One region of the Brachybacterium phenoliresistens genome, then DNA from elsewhere that is predicted to be linked to it. Evidence: predicted binding sites of a transcription regulator. Region 1 holds the regulator's gene; each other region holds the start of a gene.
The links. Region 1 encodes LexA, which represses DNA repair genes until DNA is damaged. Its sites were predicted from a motif close to TCGAACANNTGTTCGA; they were not measured.
Positions count from the first base shown of each region.

Region 2: ABD234_RS10400 (HNH endonuclease signature motif containing protein) is a predicted target of LexA. The motif match lies at 2,881-2,896, and genes of this name have one in related genera.
Region 3: ABD234_RS03490 (HNH endonuclease signature motif containing protein) is a predicted target of LexA. The motif match lies at 2,834-2,849, and genes of this name have one in related genera.
Region 4: ABD234_RS02230 (HNH endonuclease signature motif containing protein) is a predicted target of LexA. The motif match lies at 1,560-1,575, and genes of this name have one in related genera.

Region 1 is NZ_BAAAOW010000002.1:312,834-318,263, reverse strand. Features, by position in the region: gene ABD234_RS05890 (HelD family protein) at 1-1,449, shown strand, start outside; gene nrdR (transcriptional regulator NrdR) at 1,607-2,074, opposite strand; gene ABD234_RS05880 (LysM peptidoglycan-binding domain-containing protein) at 2,109-2,489, opposite strand; gene lexA (transcriptional repressor LexA) at 2,670-3,356, shown strand; gene ABD234_RS05870 (ATP-dependent DNA helicase) at 3,463-5,430, opposite strand, start outside.
Region 2 is NZ_BAAAOW010000004.1:16,267-21,696, reverse strand. Features, by position in the region: gene ABD234_RS10410 (SDR family oxidoreductase) at 1-545, shown strand, start outside; gene ABD234_RS10405 (FadR/GntR family transcriptional regulator) at 542-1,279, shown strand; gene ABD234_RS10400 (HNH endonuclease signature motif containing protein) at 1,309-2,820, opposite strand; gene ABD234_RS10395 (LLM class flavin-dependent oxidoreductase) at 3,043-4,353, opposite strand; gene ABD234_RS10390 (3-oxoacyl-ACP reductase) at 4,353-5,228, opposite strand; TPP riboswitch at 5,306-5,401, opposite strand.
Region 3 is NZ_BAAAOW010000001.1:754,100-759,529, reverse strand. Features, by position in the region: gene murI (glutamate racemase) at 1-257, shown strand, start outside; gene ABD234_RS03505 (MBL fold metallo-hydrolase) at 254-1,051, shown strand; gene rph (ribonuclease PH) at 1,093-1,851, shown strand; gene rdgB (RdgB/HAM1 family non-canonical purine NTP pyrophosphatase) at 1,848-2,486, shown strand; gene ABD234_RS03490 (HNH endonuclease signature motif containing protein) at 3,099-4,961, shown strand; gene ABD234_RS03485 (DUF4916 domain-containing protein) at 5,023-5,430, opposite strand, start outside.
Region 4 is NZ_BAAAOW010000001.1:486,506-491,935, forward strand. Features, by position in the region: gene ABD234_RS02220 (maleylpyruvate isomerase N-terminal domain-containing protein) at 1-496, shown strand, start outside; gene ABD234_RS02225 (endonuclease/exonuclease/phosphatase family protein) at 690-1,442, shown strand; gene ABD234_RS02230 (HNH endonuclease signature motif containing protein) at 1,719-3,191, shown strand; gene ABD234_RS02235 (MerR family transcriptional regulator) at 3,304-3,675, opposite strand; gene ABD234_RS02240 (aldo/keto reductase) at 3,729-4,715, shown strand; gene ABD234_RS02245 (Hsp70 family protein) at 4,848-5,430, opposite strand, start outside.

The DNA of each region.
Region 1 (5,430 bases):
GAGCTGTTCCCCGGCGTGAGCACGACCCTCCACGACACCGCGGAGGTCGCGCAGGTCAAGGGGCATCCGGACATGGCGGCGCTGCTCGCGCGCGCCGTGAAGAACCGCCAGCGGGTCCCGGACGAGGACGTGCCGATCACGATCGACGGCACCCGGTTCTCGCTCACGACCCGGGACATCGCCGAGGCCCGCCGCGAGGCCCGCGCCTCGCACAAGCCGCACAACGCCGCCCGCGCGGTCTTCGTGCGCGCCGCCCTGGACCGCCTGGCCACCGCCTACGAGAAGGCGCTGCGGGCGAGCGGGCAGACAGTGCTGCCCGAGGACCGCCCGCAGATCCTCGCCGACCTGCGCGCCGAGCGGGACGTGCGCGTCGCGCTGAACCTCGCCTGGATGCCCTACACCCCCGAGTCCTTCCTGCGGATCCTGCTGGCCCACCCCGAGCGGCTGCGCGCGGCCGCGCCGCGCAGCCTGCGCCCCGCGATGCTGCAGCACCTGGTGCGCCCCAAGGACTCCCCCTGGACCATCGAGGACGTCCCGCTGCTGGACGAGGTCGCCGAGCTCCTGGGCGAGGACGACTCGGTCTCGCGCGCGGAGGCGGAACGACGCCGCGAGAAGCGCAGCCAGGACGTCAGCTACGCGCGCGAGGTCCTGGAGAACGTGGACACCTCCGGGATGGTCCGTGCGGAGGACCTCGCCGACCAGGTCGCCCGGGTGCGCGACGGCCGCACGCTGGCCGAACGGGCGCGGTCCGAGCGGGACTGGACCTACGGGCACATCGTGGTGGACGAGGCCCAGGAGCATTCGCCGATGATGTGGCGCGCCCTCATGCGCCGCAACCCGACCAAGTCCTTCACGGTCGTCGGGGACGTCGCCCAGACCTCCTCGGCGGCCGGGACCTCCTCCTGGGAGGCGGTGCTGGCCCCCTATGTCGAGGACCGCCTCCAGGTGGAGCACCTCACGGTCAACTACCGCACCCCGCGACGGGTCATGGATGCCGCCCAGCGCATGGCCGAGCGCCACGACCTCCCCGTCACGGCGGTCTCCTCCGTGCGCGAGGGCGAGCTGGATCCCGTGCTGCGCCCTGCGCGGGCGGGGCAGCTCGCCGACGAGGTGGTCCGCGCGGTGCGCGACCAGCTCTCGGCCGATACCGGGCGCATCGCCGTGATCGTCGAGGCCGATCAGGTGAGCGAGCTGGTGGCGGCGCTGCGCGCGCAGGAGGGGCTGCCGCGCGTGGGCTCGGGAAGCGCGGGCGTGGACGACGAGGTGGCGGTGATGTCGCCGCAGGACGCCAAGGGCCTGGAGTTCGACGGCGTCGTCGTGGTCGAGCCGGCGCGGCTCGTCTCGGACGGCGTGCACGGGGCCGGTGATCTGTATGTGGCGATGACCCGCCCGACGCGGCGGCTGGACGTCGTGCATGCGGCACCGCTGCCGGCCGGCCTGGAGGGCTGAGGGCCCCGCCCCCCGGGCGTCCCGGGCCGGGACGAAGGATCGGCGGCCGCGGCTTCCCCTCCGCGACCGCCGATCCGGTCGGCGCCTCGTGAGGCGCCAGCAGACATCTTATGCATGAACCGGACGGGCTCGCGCACGATTCCCGGATCCGGACCCCTCAGACGCCGGATGCACCCCCGGCCGCCTCGGCGCGCAGCCGCGCGATCGCGGCCTCGAAGTCGTCCAGCGATTCGAAGGACTGGTACACGCTCGCGAAGCGCAGGTAGGCCACCAGGTCGAGATCCTGCAGCGGCTGGAGGATCGCGAGGCCCACCTCGTGCGCCTCGATCTCCGCCTGGCCGCGCTGGCGGATCGCGTCCTCGACGCGCTGGGCCAGCACCGCGAGCTGGTCATCGCTGACCGGCCGGCCCTGGCAGGCCTTGCGCACCCCGGAGATCACCTTGGACCTGCTGAAGGGCTCGCTCACCCCGGATCGCTTCACGACCGAGAGGGAGGCGGTCTCCACGGTGGAGAACCGGCGGGAACAGGCGGTGCACTGACGGCGGCGACGGATGGTCGCGCCGTCGTCAGAGGTCCGGGAGTCGACGACGCGCGAGTCAGGATTGCGGCAGAACGGGCAGTGCACCCGTCCAGCCTACCGGCAGCGCGCCGCGCCGCCCTCACTTCTGCGCGGTGACCCCCTGCGGCAGGACGATCTCCTGGCCTGCGGTCAGACGCGGGGTCTCCATCCCATTGAGGCGACGGACCTCCTCGACGAAGGCCTGGGGCTCGACACCCTCGGGCGCATAGGACTCGGCATAGGCCCACAGGGTGTCCCCGGACTCGACCGTCACCACGGGGCCGTGCTCGGTCGCACCGGCGAAGGCCCAGGGGCCGCCGGCGAAGAGGAGCAGCGCGAGGGCGACGAGCACGCCGAGGACGAAGGCGGCCCCGGTGACGAGCACCCGCCCCCGGCGGGTCAGCTCGAGTCGAACACGCGGTCGAGGGGTAGCGTCGACGGCGGCGGCATCCCGGGTGGGAAGGGAAAGGATCGTGGCCATGTCCGAACTCCTGTTCGATCGAATACGTGTACGACTGTAGGCCCCCGCGGCGCGACACGCAAGAACATGTCGAACACATGTTTGGTGACAGCGCCTCCAGCGCCTACTGTTGTTCGTGGGATCACTCCACCAGGAGGGTCCGACATCCGAAGCCGCGGTCGAACGCCAGGAGGCCCCGCCATGTCGCCGAGCAGCACCAGCACCCCGGAGGCGGAGGACGCCTCCGCGACGGCGGGCCTCACCCATCGCCAGCGCCGGATCCTCGAGGAGATCGCCGCCGCGATCGCCGATCACGGCTACCCGCCCACCATGCGGGAGATCGGCGACGCCGTCGGCCTGACCTCGTCCTCCTCCGTCGCGCACCAGCTCGGGGTCCTCGAGCGCAAGGGCTTCCTGCGCCGGGACCCCAAGCGCCCCCGCGCCATGGAGATCGTGCTCCCGGACGAGAGCGGCGAGCCCGAGCTCTCCCCCGGCGAGCCGATGCCGAGCACCGTGGGCGTCCCCGTCCCCCTGGTGGGCCGCATCGCCGCGGGCGTGCCGATCACCGCCCAGGAGCAGGTCGAGGACGTCTTCACCCTCCCTCAGCAGCTCGTCGGGGACGGGGACCTCTTCCTGCTCCAGGTCGTCGGGGAGTCGATGATCGACGCCGCGATCTGCGACGGGGACTGGGTCGTGGTGCGCAGCCAGCCCGTCGCCCAGAAGGGCGAGATCGTCGCGGCCATGATCGACGGCGAGGCGACCGTGAAGACCTTCGCCCAGCGCGACGGCCACGTCTGGCTGATGCCGCACAACCCGTCGTTCGCGCCGATCCTCGGCGACTCCGCCGAGATCCTCGGCAAGGTCGTGGCGGTGCTGCGAGCGGTCTGAGACGCGTCTGCGCGCCGCACCCGCCGGGGGGCCGACCCTCCGGGGCCGGCCGCGAAGATCAGCCGACCGCGGGGTCAGCCGGCTGCGGGGTCAGTCGGACACGGGGTCAGCCGGACGCGGCGAGGCGACCGAGGGCCTGGAGCGCGACCTGCGGGTCCCGGGTCTGCCACAGCGGCGGCATCGCCTGCACCAGGAACGAGCCATAGCGCTTGGTCATCAGGCGCGGATCCAGCACCGCGACCATCCCCCGGTCCTCCGCCGTCCGGATCAGCCGGCCGGCGCCCTGGGCCATGAGCAGGGCGGCGTGCTGCGCCGAGATCGACATGAAGGCGTTCCCGCCGCGCTCGGAGATCCGCTCCTGCCGCGCCGCCACCAGGGGCTCGTCCGGCCGCGGGAACGGGATCCGGTCGATGGTGACCAGGCGGCAGGCACGACCGGGCACGTCCACGCCCTGCCACAAGGTGATGGTGCCGAACAGGCTCGTCGCATCGTCGGCGGCGAAGGCGCGCACGAGGTTGGACATGGAGTCCTCGCCCTGCACCCCCACGGGAAGGTCCGTGCGGGCCCGCACGTGCTCGGCGGCGAGCTCCGCCCCGCGGCGCGAGGAGAACAGGCACAGCGCACCGCCGCGGGAGGCCTCGATGAGCTCGGTCAGGTGATCGAGCATGTCCAGGGACGGGCCCTCCCGACCGGGCTGCGGCAGGTGCGAGGCGATGTAGAGGATGCCCTGGCGCGGGTAGTCGAAGGGGCTGCCCACATCGAGGCCGGCCCAATGGCTCGCGTTCCGGGCGCCGCCGCGCCGATCCGGGTCCTGGCGGTCCGCAGCACGCAGGCCCACCGCGCCGGCAGGCTGCTCGAAACGCCCGCCGAGGGCCAGGGTGGCCGAGGTCAGCACCGCGGTGCGCTCCTCGAGGATCGCTCCGCGCAGCGCCGTGGCCACGGACATGGGGGCGATGGTGAGGCTGGTGCGCCCCGTCGCATCGGACCGGGAGATGGCCACGACATCGTCCTCGTCCGGGGTCACGGCACGTTCGCAGACGTCGATGATCTCCTGCAGGATCGACCGGACGGCCTTGCGGGCGCCCGCGGTCCCCGCGAGCGACTCGTCCCCGGCCTCCTTGGCATCCGCATGCGCCCCGCGCGCCTCGGTGCGCAGCGTGGTCAGCGCATCGGACATGCGCGCGGGAAGGTCGCCGATGACGCGGCCGTCGGGCATCTCCTCCAGGGCCGCGCGCAGCTCCTCCCCGGCGTCGTCGAGGGCGGTGGCGGCCACCCCCAGCGACCTCAGCTCGCGGACGGCGCCGCGCACCATGCCCGGGGAGAGGTGCTCGGTGATGGCGCTGGTGACGCGGGAGGCGAGATCGTGGGCCTCGTCGAGCACGACCACATCGTGCTCGGGGATGATCCCGTGGCGGTCGAACGCGTCCACGGCCAGCAGGGCATGGTTGGTCACGATCACATCGACCTCGCGGGCGACCTCGCGGCTGCGCTCGGCGAAGCACGACTGCACCAGCGGGCAGGTCTGCCCCAGGCACTGGTTGCCGGTGACCGAGACCTGCCGCCAGGCGCGGTCGGAGACGGGCGCCTCGAGGGAGTCGCGGTCCCCCGTGTCGGTCTCCTCCGCCCAGCTGCGCAGGCGCTTGACCTGATCGCCCAGCCGCTCGCCGCGCTCTCCCCCGCGGGCGGCGGACTCCGCGAACAGTGCCCCGGGCTCGAGATCGCTGGGGTACCCGCCCTCCATCTTGTGCTTGCACAGATAGTTGCTGCGGCCCTTGAGCAGCGCGAAGGTGGGCCGCCGCGGCAGATGATCGGCCAGCGCCTCGACGATCCGCGGCAGGTCCTTGCGGATGATCTGGCTCTGCAGGGCGATGGTGGCGGTGGAGACGACCACGGGCCGCTCCCCGGTGACCGCGTGATGCAGCGCGGGCACGAGGTAGGCCAGCGACTTCCCGGTGCCGGTCCCGGCCTGGACCAGGAGGTGCCGCCGCTCGCGCATCGCCACGTCGACGGCCTCTGCCATCCGCGCCTGACCTGGGCGTTCGCTGCCGCCGATGGCGTCGATCGCCCGGGCCAT
Region 2 (5,430 bases), on a different contig from region 1:
TCGACGTCCAGGACCGCGCCGCTGTCCGCGCGGCGGCGCAGGGCATCGCCGAGCGCTGCGGCGGCATCGACGGCGTGGTCGTCTCCGCCGGGCTCAACGCTCCGCGGCGCCGATGGGACGACCAGGACCTCGGCGAGTTCGACGCGATCCTCGCCACCAACCTCACCGCGACCGCGAGCACCCTGGACGCCGCGCTGCCGCACCTGCGCACGAGCGGGGGTGTGGCCGTCGTCGTCTCCTCCTATGCGGGCTGGTCCTTCCAGCCGGGAGCCGGGGTCGCCTACTCCGCCTCGAAGACGGCGCTCGGCTCCCTGGTGCGCACCCTGAACCAGCAGGAGGCCGCCCACGGCGTGCGCGCCTGCCACCTGTGCCCCGGCGACGTCGCCACCGACTTCCTCGAGCAGCGCCCCGAGGTCCCCGGCGAGGCCGCGCGCGCGGTGATGCTGAGCCCGGAGGACATCGGCCGCGCGATCGGCTTCGTGCTCGATGCGCCCGCGCACGTGCGCGTCGACGAGCTGGTCATCTCGCCGGTCTCCCAGGCGTGAGCACCTCCGCCTTCGAGCGGGCGCTGGACCAGCTGGGCCGCGCGATCGTCGCGGGGGAGCTGCCGGCCGGCCACGCCGACACGGTCGAGGGCCTGGTCGCGCGCACCGGGGCCTCCCGCAGCGTGGTCCGCGAGGTCACTCGGGTGCTCGGGTCCCTGGGCATGCTCAGCGCCGGGCGCCGCGTGGGTCTGCGCGTGCGCGGGGCCGAGCACTGGGACACCCTGGACCCGTGGGTGATCCGCTGGCGCCTGGCGCTGGGCGAGGAGGGGCGCCGCGCCCAGATCGACGAGCTGCGTTCCCTGCGGCGCGCCGTCGAACCGGAGGCCGCAGCCGCCGCCGCCCGCACCGTCGCCGCTGGTCACGCCGTTCCCGATCAGTGCGAGCGGCTTGCCCGCGCCGGCGAGGCGCTGGCGCAGGCGGACGATCCCGAGGCCTTCCTCGCGGCCGATGCCGAGCTCCACGCCGCCGTCCTCGCGCTGTCCGGGAGCGCGATGTTCGTGCGGCTGCGCCGGGTGATCGAGGAGGGGCTGCGGGACCGGGCCCTGCTCGAGCGCGCCCACCTCGCCCCCGATGCCCGGGACGTCGCCCTGCACGGCGAGGTGTGCCGGGCGATCGCCGCCGGGAACCCCGCGGCGGCGGCCGCGGCGATGCGGGAGATCGTGGAGCGCACCGGGCCGGAGGACGCGCAGCCGGCGTCGACGGGGGCACCTCCGGCTGAGAATTCCGCCGACTGAGGCTGCCTTCGGCTGAGGGGTTCGGCTCGTCAGAACGGCGGGGGAGGTCCCGGATCGGGCCTCGGGGGATGGAGCCGCCGTCGCTCCCGCTCCTGATGCGCCTCCCACAGCTCCTCGAACTCGGCGACGACCGCCGGGGTCATGAGGTCGACATCGTCCAGGGCGGTGCACCGTTCGCCCGCGGCGCCGATCCGCCAGCGGGTGCGGCCGGGGGAGACGCCCGCAGGCCCCGCCCCGGGGGCGGGTCCGAGCCGGACCGGGTCGAGCATCCCGAGGGTCTTCATCCGATGGTGCATCCAGCACAGCAGATGGCAGTTCTCGCTGCTGGTCGGGCCGCCCAGCTCGGGGTGCGCGGGGTCGTACTCGCGGATGTGGTCGTTCTCGGAGGCGGTGCACACGCTGCGCGTGCAGCTGGGCACGGCGCAGGTGGGACCCCGCTGGCGCAGGTGCTCCAGCAGCCCCGCCGACGGGCGGTACGTGTCCGTGGCGAGGGGGAGGTACGCGCCGGTGGACGGGTCCGTCAGCACCCGATGCCACACGTCGCAGCCGCCGGCGAGCTCGCGGGCCATGTCCGCCGGGATCGGCGTGATGCCGTCGAGGAGCCCGGGGGCGTCGCTCACGCCGAGCAGTGTCATCGCCGGGACCGTGATGTTCATGCGGAAGCGCGGCCGCGGCACCTCGACGCCCTCGGTGTCGAAGCTCGCGGTGCGCAGCAGCTGATAGCCGATCAGGGTCAGCGGCAGCGGCCGACCGCGGCCCGCGGCGGAACCGTCCGGGTCCAGGGGGACGTCTGTCCCCGCGGCCAGCGCCCGCCGCTGGACGTCCTGGACCGCGCGGGCGGCGGCGTCGAGGCGCCGGCCGAGGTCGAGGATCTCCGGGGCGGGGCCGAAGACCTGCAGGCAGGCGGTGCCGTCCTCCGCCGGGGGGAGGACCTCGATGCCGCGCCGGGGCTCGCGCGGCCCCTCGGCCCGGTCCATCCGGTCGGTCATCCAGGCCACCAGCTGGCGCAGCCGGCGCTCGAAGGTGTCCGCGGTGAGCCCCTCGCCCCAGTCCTCGACGAGCTGGTCGATGATCCGGCGGTGCGCATCGCGCAGCGCGCGGGTGCTGCGGAGGAGGCGGGTGAACCGGTCCACGGGCATGCGCCCGGCGGCGAGCCGCTCGAGGCTGCGGGGGAGGGAGCGCACGGCCATGCGGGCGTCGAGGATGCGCCGCAGCGCGACCTGGCGCGTGACCTGGAGGGCGAGCGCGGCGCGGTCGGCGTTCAGCTCGAGCTCCAGGCGCGCATCGTCGCCCTCGCCCGGGTCGACGGCGAGGGCGGCGAGGACCCGCGTGCGCTGCGCGTGCAGCTGCGAGGCGCGAGCCTCCGCATCCCAGAGATCCTGGAGCAGGGAGCCGAGCTCGACGTCCCCGCTCTCCTCGGCGCGCGCGGGGAGGTCGGTGCGGGTGACGCGCCGTCGCGGCGCGGCGACCCGGAAGCGGCGGGGGACATGCTGCTCGATGGCGCGGCGGATCTCCTCGTCCGACGGCATTCCGTGGCTCATCGTCCCCTCCTCCCCGGCTCATCGCGCGAGCGGGATGATCGTGCGCCCCTGCACCTCGCATCGAACACCTGTTCGATAGAACGACTCTACTCCGCGAAGAGACGTTCTCCCCTCATCCTCCGCGGCGTGTCGCGGCCGCGCCACAGGCACCCCGACGATGGGGACGAACGTGCCCTGGGGAGGAGGAGCGGAGCGCTCCCCGCTGCCCGCGCCGCGAGGTCCCTATCCCGGGGAGAGATGGCCGCGCAGAGTCGTCGCCGCGTACTCCCGCCGGAACCGGCCCCGCTCCCGGAGGATGGGGATGACCTGGTCGATCACGTCCTCAAGGCTCTCCGGCAGGGTCGGGGGCATGAGGTTGAAGCCATCGGCCGCGCCCGCGTCGACCCACGCGATGATCTGGTCGGCGACCTGCTCCGCGGTGCCGATCATCGTCGCGTGCCCGCCGCCGGCGGCGAGCAGCCCCAGCAGCTCCCGGACCGTCGGCCGGGCCGGGGCGGACTCGAGGATCCGCAGCACCGTGGCATACCGGCCCTGCGGACCGGTGAACTCCTCCAGCGGCGGCAGCTCCGGCACGGGGGCATCCAGCTCCCAGGCGCTCGCGTCCTGGCCGATGAAGAAGGACAGCTGGGCGAGGGACTCCCGCGCCGGCAGCAGCGCATCCAGCGCCGCCTTCTTCTCCCGCGCCTCCTGCTCGGTGCGGCCGATGTAGGTGACCAGCCCCGGCATGACGACGATCGAATCCGGGTCCCGGCCCTGCGCCCGGGCCCGCGCGCGGATGTCGGCGCGGTACTCCGTCGCCATGGGGATGTCCCAGGCCACGGCATAGATCCCCTCGGCATGGCGGGCGGCGAGATCGCGCCCGGGCTCCGAGCTGCCGGCCTGGAACAGCACCGGCCGGCCCTGCGGCGGGGAGGGGATGCTCAGCGGCCCGGCGACCCGGAAGCTCTCGCCCCGATGGTCGATGGGTCGGATCCGCTCGACGTCCGCGTAGACCGTGGCGCCGCCGTCGGGCAGGATCGCCTCGGCCGGGAACGAGTCCCACAGGGCGGTGATCGCCTCGATGAACTCATCGGCCCGCGCGTAGCGCTCGGCATGCGGCGGCAGCGCGTCCATGCCGTGGTTGCGGGCCTCCTCGTCGGTCATCGAGGTGACGACGTTGATCCCGGCGCGGCCGCCGCTGATGTGGTCCAGGCTCGCGAGCATGCGCGCCGCGTGGAACGGCTGCCAGAAGGTGCTCGAGATCGTCGTGACCAGGCCCAGGTGCGTGGTCGCCCGGGCCATCGCGGTGAGCGCGGTGATCGGCTCGAAGAACCAGCGCGGCCCGCCGGCGATCCCGGGGACGCCCGCGGACTGCCCGTCCGCGAGGAACAGCGCGTCCAGCGTCCCGCGCTCGGCGAGGCGCGCCAGCTCCTCCCATCGGCCGATGTCGCCCAGCCGCGCCACATCGGAGCCGGGCCGCCGCCAGGCCGCCGAGTGGTGGCCGCAGGCGTGGGCGAACAGGTTCAGGTGGATGGGGCGCGGTGCGGCCGTCATCAGTCCTTCACCAGCCCGCCGTCGACGACGAGGTTCTGGCCGGTGATCGCCCGGGAGAGCGGCGAGGCCAGCAGCAGCACGGCGTCGGCGAACTCCTCGGGGGTGGTCACCGACCCCAGCGGGGTGCTCGCCGCGATCGCGTCGAACACCGCCTCGGGCGTCGCGGCGCTCGCGTCGGTGGTGCGCAGCAGGCCGCCGCTGAGCATGTTCACCCGCACCCCGCGCGGGCCCAGATCTGCGGCGAAGGTCCTGGTCAGGGACAGCAGGGCCGCCTTCGCCGCGGTGTAGTCGTGGTAGGGGACCACGGGGTTCTGGAACAGGTTCGTGCCGATGGTGACGACCCGCCCGGAACCGGCGCGGTCGAAGTGGGGCAGGGCGGCCTGGACCAGGTTGACGGTGCCCTGGACGGATCCGGCGAACTGGGCGGCGAAGGCCTCGTAGCCGATCTCCGCGGCCTTCGGGCGGGCATCGCCGTCGAAGGCGAAGTCGGTCAGGGCGTTGGAGACGACGGTGCTCACCGGCGCTCCGAAGTGGTCCTCGGCCTCGGCGAACAGGGCGTCCAGCGCCGCGCGGTCGCGGACGTCGGCCCGCACGGCGAGGGCCCGCCCCTCGTGCGCGGCGGCGATCTCGCGGGCGGCGTCGGCGCTGCGCAGATGGTCGATCACCACCCGGGCTCCCTCGCGCAGGAACGCCTCGGTGATCGCACGGCCCAGGCCCCGGGCGCCGCCGGTGACCACGACGACCTGCTCGGAGAGCGCAGGGGCGGAGGAGGGCGCGGGAGGTGCCGCGGAGCCGCGGGGAGCCGCATCGGGCTGGGCCGTCGGATCGGGCTGCGCGGCGGGATCGGGCTGGGCTGCGGGGACGGGATCGGTCATCGTCTGCCTCTCGATTCGGCGAGAGGCACCCCCGAGCGTGACCTGCACGGATGCACCGGTCACCCGGGGCATCCGGCGCACGGCCGCTGCGACAATCCCTCCGCCAGCGTGAACTGGATCAGGTTCGACGGGTGTGTTCTCAGCCGCGCGTGGCGGCACCCCGTGTCACGCCCGGCACACTACCCGATGCCCCGTGCCCGCC
Region 3 (5,430 bases), on a different contig from region 1:
CGATGCTCACCGGCCCGATCAGCTACGTGATGGGCCCCGAGGTCACCCTCGTCTCCTCCGCCGAGGAGACCGCCCTGGACGTGTACCGCCAGCTGCGCCAGGCGGGCCTCGAGCGCACCGACGTCACCGCCCCGCGGCACGTCTTCGCCGAGACCGGCACCGAGCTGGGCGGGACCTCCACCTTCGGCCCGCTCTCCCGGCGCTTCCTGGGCCCGGCCGTGCCGATGACCGCGACGCTCCCGGCGGTGACGGTATGAGAGTCACCGTGATCGGCTGCTCGGGCAGCTTCGCCGGCCCGGAGGGCGCCGCCTCCAGCTACCTCATCGAGCACGAGGACGCCGCCGGGCGCACCTGGCGGGTCCTCCTGGATCTGGGCAGCGGCGCCTTCGGCCCTCTGCAGAAGGTGCTCGACCCGGCCTCCTTGGACGCCGTGGTCATCTCCCACCTGCATCCCGACCACTACCTCGACCTCACCGGCCTCGAGGTGTTCTGGGCCTATAACGAGCGGTGCGACCTGCCGCAGCTGCCGCTGTACGCCCCGGCGGACCTCCCCGCCAAGCTGCGCGCCATCCAGGGCCGCAGCTGCGACGTGCCCGACGGCGTGCAGGCCGTGCCCTTCGCCCATCGGACGCTGGTGGACGGCGAGCCGTTCAGCATCGGCCCCATCACCTTCGCCCCGCGCCCCGTGATCCACCCGGTGGAGACCTACGGCTTCCGCATCACCGCCGACGACGAGGTCCTCGTGTACTCCGGCGACTGCGACGAGTGCGCCACCCTGGACGAGCTGGCCGAGGGCTGCGACCTGTTCCTCTGCGAGGCCGGGTACATCGAGGGCCGCGACGACCGCTTCACGGGCATCCATCTCACCGGTCGCCGCGCCGGGCTCACCGCGGATCGCGCCGGGGCCCGCCGCTTGGTGCTCACCCACATCCCCGCCTGGACCAATCCGGCCGTCCCGCTGGCCGAGGCCCGCGCCGTCTACCCCGGGCCGATCGAGCTGGCAGCGCCGATGGCTATCCTCGAGGTGGCCGCGCAGCGCCAGCTGCAGTAGGCCGGCTGCAGCAAGCAGGACACCCACCAGGAAGGCACCCGATGAGCGAGACCACCCCGCAGACCACCGGCGACCGCGTCGACGGACGCACCCCCGACCAGCTGCGCGAGGTGAGGATCACCCGCGGCTGGCTCGACCACGCCGAGGGCAGCGCGCTCATCGAGTTCGGCCGCACCCGCGTGCTGTGCGCCGCCTCCTTCACCGAGGGCGTGCCGCGCTGGAAGAAGGGGTCCGGCTCCGGCTGGGTCACCGCCGAGTACGCGATGCTCCCGCGCGCCACCGACTCCCGGTCCCCGCGCGAGAGCGTCAAGGGGAAGATCGGCGGGCGCACGCACGAGATCTCCCGCCTCATCGGCCGCTCCCTGCGTGCCGTCATCGACCTCGACGCCCTCGGCGAGAACACCATCCAGCTGGACTGCGACGTCCTCCAGGCCGACGGCGGCACCCGCACCGCCGCGATCACCGGCGCCTACGTCGCCCTCGCCGATGCGATCTCCTGGGGCCGGCGCCACACCTCGCTGTCCGCCACCGCGACGGTCCTCACCGATTCGGTGAGCGCCATCAGCGTCGGCATCGTCGACGGCCGGCCGCTGCTGGACCTCGAGTACCGCGAGGACGTCGCGGCCGACACCGACATGAACGTGGTCGTCACCGGCACCGGCGGCCTCGTCGAGGTGCAGGGCACCGCCGAGGGCGTCCCCTTCTCCCGCGCCGAGCTCACCACCCTGCTGGATCTCGCCGAGTCCGGCTGCGCCTCCCTCGCGCAGATCCAGCGGGACGTGCTCGCGGAGCAGCGGTGAGCGCGGCTCCCGCCGGGGCCCGCATCGTCCTGGCTTCCCACAACGCGAAGAAGCTGCGCGAGCTGCAGCGCATCCTCGCCCCGGCCGTCCCGGGCCTGGAGGCGGAGCAGATCGTCTCCGCCGCTGGCCTCGGCCTTCCCGATGTGGTCGAGGACGCCGTCAGCTTCGAGGGCAACGCCCTGAAGAAGGCGCGCTCCGCCGCCGCGGCCACGGGCCTGCTCGCGGTCGCCGACGACTCCGGCCTCGCGGTCGACGTGCTCGGCGGCGCCCCGGGGATCTTCTCCGCCCGCTGGTCGGGCCGTCACGGCGACGACGAGGCGAACAACGATCTCCTGCTCGCCCAGCTCTCCGATGTCCCGGACGAGCACCGCTCGGCGCGCTTCGTCTCCGTCGTCGCCGCGGTCCACCCGGACGGTCGCGAGCTGGTGTGCCGCGGGGAGATGCCCGGCACCCTGCTGCGTGCGCGGCGCGGCGAGGGCGGCTTCGGCTACGACCCCCTGTTCGTGCCCGATGATCAGCCCGGCGGCGGCTCCCTGACCGCTGCGGAGCTCTCCCCGGAGGACAAGGACGCGGTCTCGCACCGCGGCCGCGCCCTGCGAGAGCTCACGACGCGGCTGGGGGAGCTGCTCTCCTAGCGCTTCTGGCCGACCTGAGCTCCTGGCGTCCCCGAGAGGGGGTGTCAGGAGCTCTTGTCATGTCCGGCCTCCGGGTACCGTCCGCGGGGCTGCCGTCGTCGCTGATGCCGTCCGGGTCCCGCCACCCGTGTTTACGGGGGTCGAGGATGAATGATCTTCCGCGCTTCGCTGTGGCGGAACGTGTGCATCATGGACGTATTCCGAAGAACCGCATCGTCGCCCGATGACGTGGCTGGTCAGAGCGTATTCGGGGAGGTCTGCCGCGGTGGGGAGGAGAGGTGGGACGAAGTTCTCCACAATGGTCGTGATGGCCTTCCATCGACCGGCGTACGGGTGTAGGCTGGGTTTCGAACAGGCAATCGAAATCGGCGGCGACGGGGCCGCCGGAGAGTCTGGGGAGGGGGGCGGGGCGGCATGTCGCAGGATCAGATTCCGGGGATGCCCGATCGCCCCGCGCGTGCTCTGCCTGCGTCGGCTCCTGAGGCCGGGCGCTCAGCGCGCGCCGCGTCCTCGCCGGCCGCCTCTGCCCCTCGCGCGGCGGGTGCCGCAGCGGACGCCGGTGACGACGGGGAGGGTGCGGGACGGGGTTCCCGACTCCCGGGACCGGCGACGGTGGAGCAGTTCGTGGCGCGGGTGCCGTTGTCGCTCGCGCGGGGAGCGATCCGTCGGCCGGTGTCGCGGGAGGCTCTGCCGGGGCGAGCGGGGGTGGAGGAGGACCCGGTGCTGGCGGGGGTCGCCCGGACCCTGTGGGATCTCGAGGTCCAGGAAGGCCCTCTGCTGGCGCGGAAGTACTTCGCGCTGCATGCTCTGTCGGATCGGCCCGACGAGGCACCCGAGCCGGGCCTGGAGGGGGACTGCGGCAGTCTCATCGCGGCGGAGGCGCTGCGGGTCTCGGCTTCCCGCGGGGCGCGGGAGGTCGCAGATGGGTATACGGCGGTCGAGCACTTCCCGGGATGCCTGACGCGTCTGGAGGGGGAGGAATTCCCGGCCTTCTGGTTCCGGGAGATGATCCGGATGACGCGGACGCTGCGGCACGTCCTCCAGCAGGGCATCGATGAGGTCGTCGCCGGCTGGGACCTGCACTGCACCCCGAAGACCTTCTTCAAGAACCTCCGGGCCCTGGTGGCGTGGGCGGAGTCCCTGCAGGCGGCAGACGAGGCGCCGGTGCCGGTGGAGCGGGGTGTGCGGGTGCAGGAGGTCGGTGGGGGCATGTCGTGCATGACCCTGACCGGGCCGACGCCCGAGGTGTACTCGGCGGCGCGGCGTCTGGATGTGGCGGCGCGGGCGGTCCAGGCCCAGCAGCGCGCGGCCCTGGCTGCGGGTGGGGAGGTTCCGTGGGATCCGGATGGGATGGTGCGGGAGGATCAGCGGCCGATGTCCCTGGCGACCCTGCGGTTCCTGCTGGCGACCCGTGGGCAGGTGGATACGGATGGGGTGGAGGTGCCGGCGGACCGGTTCCGGATCACCGTGACCGTGCCGATCCTGTCGTTGTTGGGGGTGAGTGAGGCGCCGGGGATGCTGGATGGGATGGTGCCGGTCCCGGCAGACCTCGCGCGGACGCTGGCGGCGGGGGAGGAGGACTGGTACCGGGTGCTGACCGACCCGGTCAGCGGGGCGTTCGTGAAGCTTCCGGCGGCGACGTACCGGCCGACCGCGGCGATGCGGGAGCATCTGCGTCTGCGGGGGTCGCAGTGCGCGGTGCCGGGGTGCGGGAGGCCGGTGTCGCTGGGGTCGGAGTGTGATCACATCGAGGAGTTCCTCGCTGGTGGGGCGACGGATCTGGAGAACCTGCACTGGTTGTGCCGGTTCCATCATCAGGAGAAGACCGACGGGGTCCTCGACCCTGTCCGGATCCAGCCCGTCCAGATCGGTCCGGACGGGGTGACGCGTCCGGGGCGGACGCGGTGGCTGATCGGGAGCAGGGAGGGGCATCACGTGATCCGGGATGTGGTCGATGATGTCGATCTGATCGGGACGATGACCGTCAAGCATCTGATGGACCACTACCAGGACCACCAGGGCGTGCTCTGCGGTCAGGACTGCCGCCATTTCGGCCGGCCGATCCCCCCGGACGAGGACGACGATCCCGACGACCCGCCCACTCCCGACGGTCAGGACCCCGGCGGCGGCGATGACCCCGGAGGCGGAAGTCCCGGCGGCAAGGACCCTGGAGGTAGCGACCCCGGAGACCGGGGTGGAGGACACGGCGAGTCCGGGGAAGACGACTCCGGGCATGGGACTGGAGGTCATGGCGGTGGCGCTGGCGTGCGCCCCGGGAGAGGCGACGACGTCGAGCGCCCCAGGAATGATGGTGCTCCCAGCCGCGCTACCGACGCCTCGACCCGAGTGTCACCGGCGACCGTCGATCCTGCCGACCCGTGGGGCATCCAGCAGCGTCGGAAGCGGAATCGAGATTCCGGGACCGAGGGCGGTTTGGCCTTCCCTTTCGGCTCCGACGGACCCCCGCCCTTCTGAAGATGGCAGGATCGGATCGCACCGTGACCGCCAGCCCGCCCAGGACGGGCAGGGCAGGAGGTCAGATCACGCCGGCATGGGCCAGGGCGCGACGCACCACGATGTCGTGACCGCCCTCGAGCTCGTCCATCACCCCGGACTCCAGGAGCTCGGCGACGTCGTACCAGTTCAGCTCCAGCGCGTCCTCCTGCGGAGAGGCCTCGCCGTCCACGGGCACCAGGTAGGCGAGGGAGATCGCATGCTGCCGCGGATCGGTGAACAGTGACTGCCCCGGCGTCGGGAAGTACTCGGCGACGGTGAACGGCACCGGGCTCGCCGGGATGCGCGGCAGAGCCATCGACCCGAGATCCTTGTCGATGTGGCGGGCGATCGCCTCACGCAGCGTCTCGTGGATGAGCACGCGGCCCGAGACGATGGTCCGCACGATCCGCCCCGTCCCCGAGGCGCGCAGCAGGAGGCCCACCTGGGC
Region 4 (5,430 bases), on a different contig from region 1:
GCCGTCCGATGCTCCGGCCACGGCCGATGCCGCCGGCTACTGGAGCATCGTCGAGCCCCCGGACGGCACGGATCCGCTGGACGCCCTGATCCCCCGCCTCGCCGCCGCCTACCAGGACCCCGACCTGCTGCGCTTCCACCTGGAGGACCTCGGCTCCGCGGCACGACGGGCGGTCCGGCGCGCGGACCCGGCCCAGCACGTCCGCACACAGGAGATGATCCTGCGCACCGATGACTTCGCCGGCGCCTATGTCCTGGAATGGACCCTGCACCACCTGGACCTCCTGGTCGGCGCACCGACTCTGCCGCCCCCGTCGCCGCCGTCGCTGGGGTGGTCCCGCAGCCTCCTCGAGCGGGCCATCGGCCGGGCGCTTCCTGCGGCCCTCCCCGACGCCGATGCGCTGCGCCTGGCCACCGGCCGCCGCGCACCCGCAGCCGGGGACGTGGACCTGCTCGGGCCGGATCTCGCCGCGTCCCTCCCCTTCCCCCTCGGCTGACCACCGCAGGTCACGCCGGGCGGCGACGACGCATCGTCGTGACGACGGCCGTGTCGACGGTCGTGTCGGCCGCGGTGATCGGCAGGGCAGGGCCGCGGATCCGCACGCATGCCCTCGGGGGTGATCGGCGGCTACGCTGGAGGACGAGCCGCTCGCCCGGCGGCCGCCCTGCGCAGGAGGGGGAGGATCCCCGATGCTCGAGCACCGCACCACCCTGCGGGTGGTCACGTTCAACATCCACCACGGCGCCGATGCCGCCGGCGTCCTCGACCTCGAGCGCATCGCCCACGTGCTGGAGCAGCTGCGGCCGGATCTCGCCCTGCTGCAGGAGGTGGACCGGTTCTGGCCCCGCAGCGGAGGCGTGGACCAGCCCGCCGTGCTCGCCGACGCCCTGGGCCTCCACGCGGAGTTCGCCCCGGCGATGACCCTTCCCTCGGACCCGCCGGGCGGTCCGGACCGCGAGTACGGGCACATGATCCTCTCCCGGTGGCCGCTGGAGCAGGTGCATCGCATCCCGCTGCCGTGCGCTCCCGGAGAGGAGCCGCGCATGCTGCTGCACGCCCGCGCGGCCGTCCCCGGCGGCCCCGTCACCGTCGCGGGCACGCACCTGGATCCCGCCAGCGCCGAGGCGCGTCTGGCGCAGGTGCGGGCGATCATCGTCGAGCTTCCCGCGCAGGACGGCCCGGTGATCCTCGCCGGCGATCTCAACGAGGCGCCCGGCGCCGACTCCCTGGCGCTGCTGCAGCGGCGGATGTCCGACGCCTGGGAGCAGGGAGGCGACGGGGGCGAGGGGCTGACCTTCGTCGGCGACGGCACCGATCCGCACGCGGCGCGCATCGACCACATCCTGACGTCGGGGCTCACGTGCACCTCGGCGTGCGTGGCGGAGGCGGGCCGCGGCGCCTCCGACCACCTGCCGCTGCTGGCCGAGCTGCGGATGCCCTGATCCACGGCTCCCGCGACCGCCCCGGAGCGCGAGGAACCGTGCGCGCACCCGGACCGCTCCTCCTCCCCATAGCAGCGTTCTCCACGATCTCGCGACGCATCGCCCGGAAACCTGGCATCGAACGTATGATCGATATATACTGATCGCACGGCTCGGGGGAAAGTCGACCGGCCACGACGGAACGCATCGGAATTCCTCGGAAGGGGAGCCGGATCACGTCGGCATCCCCTCCCTCTGCGGGTCGGAGGAAATGCCGAGAGAGGACGGATGGTGTCGATGACGCATCATGGCCACCCCGAGCTCGACCTGGGGCCGGGCTCCTCGAGCCCGGGCGAGCGCCGGGCGCCGGATCTCGCCTCTGGCGAGCATCTCGCCGTCGGCGGCATCGTCCCCGGCTCCCGGATCTCGCAGCGCGTGCGCGAGCTGCTGGCCGGGATCGCCGCCGAGGCCGCGGCCCATGCGGCCCGCCAGCGCGAGCTGTACCGCTTCCACATCGATCCCGCCGGCCGGGACCCGCAGCAGGCCGCCTCTGCGCAGGCCGCCGCGGATGCGGCCTGCGCGGTCGCCCTGCGCTGCGACGCCGCCGGCGCCCGCCGGCTCATCCGCGAGGCGGTGCTCGCCGTGGAGGCCTTCCCGCTCACCCTGGAGCGCCTCGCCTCCGCGGACCTGCCGGCTCCGTGGTTCACCCGCATCCTCCGGGCGTCCCGCGATCTCCCGGACGAGGACCTCGCCACCCTCGACGAGACCATCTCCGACTGGCCCCTGCGCACGCTCACGTTCCCGGGCTTCCGCCGGCGGCTGCGCCGGCTGGTCATGCACGTGGCCGAGCGGTCCCGCACCACCCGCTCCCCCGCTGATCAGCGCACGATCACCTGGCAGGAGCCGAATCTCGTCGAAGGCACCAGCACCCTCGAGATCATCGGCCCGACGGCGGAGATCACCGATCTCGTCGAACGCCTCAACGCCGCCGCCCGCGCGGTGCAGGACGCACAGCGCCTCGCCCTGCGCGACGGCCTGGACGAGATCCCCTTCGACCTCGACGGCGACGTGCAGCGCACGGCCATGGTGATGTCGCTGGGCCAGATCCGCTATGCCGTCATGACCCGCAGCGTCCTGGACACCGGCGGCGTGGCCGTCCCGCACACGCGGCGCCGCGTGAACATCACGGTCCCGGCGCTCACGGCGCTCGGCGCCTCGAACGAGCCCGGTCTGCTCGAGGGCGAGACTCCGGTGCCCGGTCCGGTCGCCCGCGCCATCGCCGGCGCCGCCGAGGACTGGTGGCTCGTGCTCACCGACCCCGCCACCGGAGCCTTCCTCGGCGAACCGGCGGTCCGGTACCGTCCCGGCGCGGCCGTGCTCGAGCTCACCCACCTGAAGACGCCGCTGTGCGCGCACCCGGGGTGCACCAGGCCCAGCCGCGGCCGCATCGAGGTCGACCACATCGAGGAGTTCGACCACGAGGATCCCCAGCACGGCGGAAAGACGATTCCGGAGAATCTCCACCATCTCTGCCTCATGCATCATCGCATCAAGACCGAGGGGCTCACCGACCCCCACCGGATTCCCGGCGGCGCCACCCGCTGGAGCATCGGGAGCGACGTCGTCGTCGACATTCTCGACAATCAGGATCTGGGCGCTCCCGAGAACAATCCGGAATTCCGATCCGCATTCCTCGGCGAGCGTCGCTCGGGGCCCCCGACCGCCCGCAGCAGGCTGGTCACCGCCCATGAGGACGCCCCGCCCTACTGAAGCCCGGTCACCGGCAACGGCCTCCCCGCGGTCGCCTCCGTTCGGCCCTCTCCCCCACCCGGCATCGGGTGGGGTGGGGCCGACGCGCGCCCAGCTCCCGGACCGCGGGTGATCAGTCCGCGGCGTCGCCGATCTGCTCGTCGTACCAGGCGATCTTCTCCGTCAGCCGGGCACGGCGACGGGTGAGCAGGGCGATCTGGGCATCGACATCGGCCGCGTGCTCACGCAGGAGAGCGGCGCGATCCGTCATCGTCGCGGGATCCTGGCACATCTCCCCATAGCGGCGCAGCCGTTCGATCGGCATGCCGGTGTCCCGCAGGCACTGCAGGAAGTCGAGGGTCGACAGATCCGCGTCAGAGTAGACCCGGTGCCCGCCGGCGCTGCGCGCGACCCGCGGCAGGATGCCCTCGCGCTCGTAGTAGCGCAGGGTGTCGATCGTGAACCCGCTGCGCTGCGCGGCCTCGGCCGGGGTATAGGTCGCCATGACGGCAGGCTACCGCTTGACCTGGAGCGCGCTCCAGGGCTCAGGCTCATGCCATGACCGCACAGAACAGCACCCCGGCCCGTCCCGACCCGACCACCCCGCCGCCCGACTCCCCGCTGGTGCTCGGCGCGATGACCTTCGGCACCCGCATCGACGAGGAGACGTCCTTCGCCCTCCTGGACCGCTTCGTCGAGCGCGGCGGCACCTGGATCGACACCGCCGACTGCTACGCCTTCTGGCTGGATCCCGCCGGCCGGGGCGGAGCCAGCGAACGGGTCATCGGCCGCTGGCTCGCCGCCCGCCCCGGGATGCGCGACCGGGTGCGCATCGCCACCAAGGTCGGTGCGGAGCCGCTGTGGGCGGGGTCCTGGCCCGAGCACCGGTCCGGCCTGTCCCGACGGGCGATCCACGACGCCTTCGCCGGAAGCCTCGCACGGCTCGGGATCGAGAGCGTGGATCTGCTGTGGCTGCACCAGGAGGACCGCACCGTCCCCATCGAGGAGAGCGTGGACGCGATGGCCGAGCTCGCGGCCGATGGCCGGGTGCGCCGCGTCGGCGCCTCGAACCATCCGGCCTGGCGGGTGGAGCGGGCCCGGGCGCATGCCCTGGCCACGGGCGCGATGCCGATCGACGCCCTGCAGCTCAGCGCGACCGCCCTGCGGCCCCGACCCGGCACGCAGCCGGAGGGGAACGTGCATCCCTTCGGCGTCCTGGGTGCCGAGCAGGTGGATCTGGCCCGTGAGGAGAGGCTGGAGGTGTGGGCCTATTCGCCGCTGCTGGGCGGTGCCTACGACGACCCCGCCAAGCCCATCGACCCGGTCTTCGACCATCCCGGCACGGAGCGACGCCTCGCGGCGCTGGACGAGGTGGCCCGGCGCACCGGCGCCCGCCGCGGGCAGGTCGTGCTCGCCCACCTGGTCTCGCAGGGCATCCGGCCGATCCTCGGCGGCAGCAGGCCGTACCAGCTCGAGGAGGCGCTGGACGGCGTCTCCCTCGTGCTCGACGAGGAGGCGCGGGAGATCCTGGACGCGGCGCTCTAGGGCCGGCTCCCGGAGGGCGAACGGCCCCGCCGGGCGAACGGCTCCCGGCGGGCGAACGGCTCCCGGCGGGCGGCCGGCCCCAGGCGGACGGCCGGTCGCCGCCCGGTCGCCGGCGGGGCGGCCGGCGCGAGCTCAGCGGCCCAGGCCGTACTCCCGCGCGTAGCCGGTGGTCAGATCCGCGATGCGCACGGAGACGATGCCGGCGGCGTCGATCGTGTAGGTCTCCTCCACGAGCGGCCCGCCGGCGCGGCGCTCCACGGGCACCGCGGCCAGGCGCTCGGTCTCCTCTGCACCGTCGGAGCCCTGCAGCGCCGGGTCGAAGGGGAAGATCACCTCCGCGTAGGGCACCAGGTCGCCGCGGGGCTCGCCGACGGCGTCGACGCTCGTGTGCTCGACGTAGCGGAACCAGCCGAGGTTGTGCGCGGCGACGTAGCGGCGGGTCACCACGATCTCCCCGTGCTCGGGGACCGGGTGCTCGCGGGTGAGGATCGGATCGAAGGCGACGCCGGCGCCGGCATCGCGCTCGCGGAACACGCCGAAGCCGCGGGAGAGCCGGTCCGAGACGGTGAACCCGGAGTCGGGATCGGCGGCGATGGCCAGGCCGATGGCCGTGGAGGCCGCCGGGTACGGGGAGCGGTGCACGCGGCGGCCGAAGCGCTCGCGGATCATCCGCGGCACCAGCGGGAGGCCGGAGCCGCCGCCGACGAGGTAGATG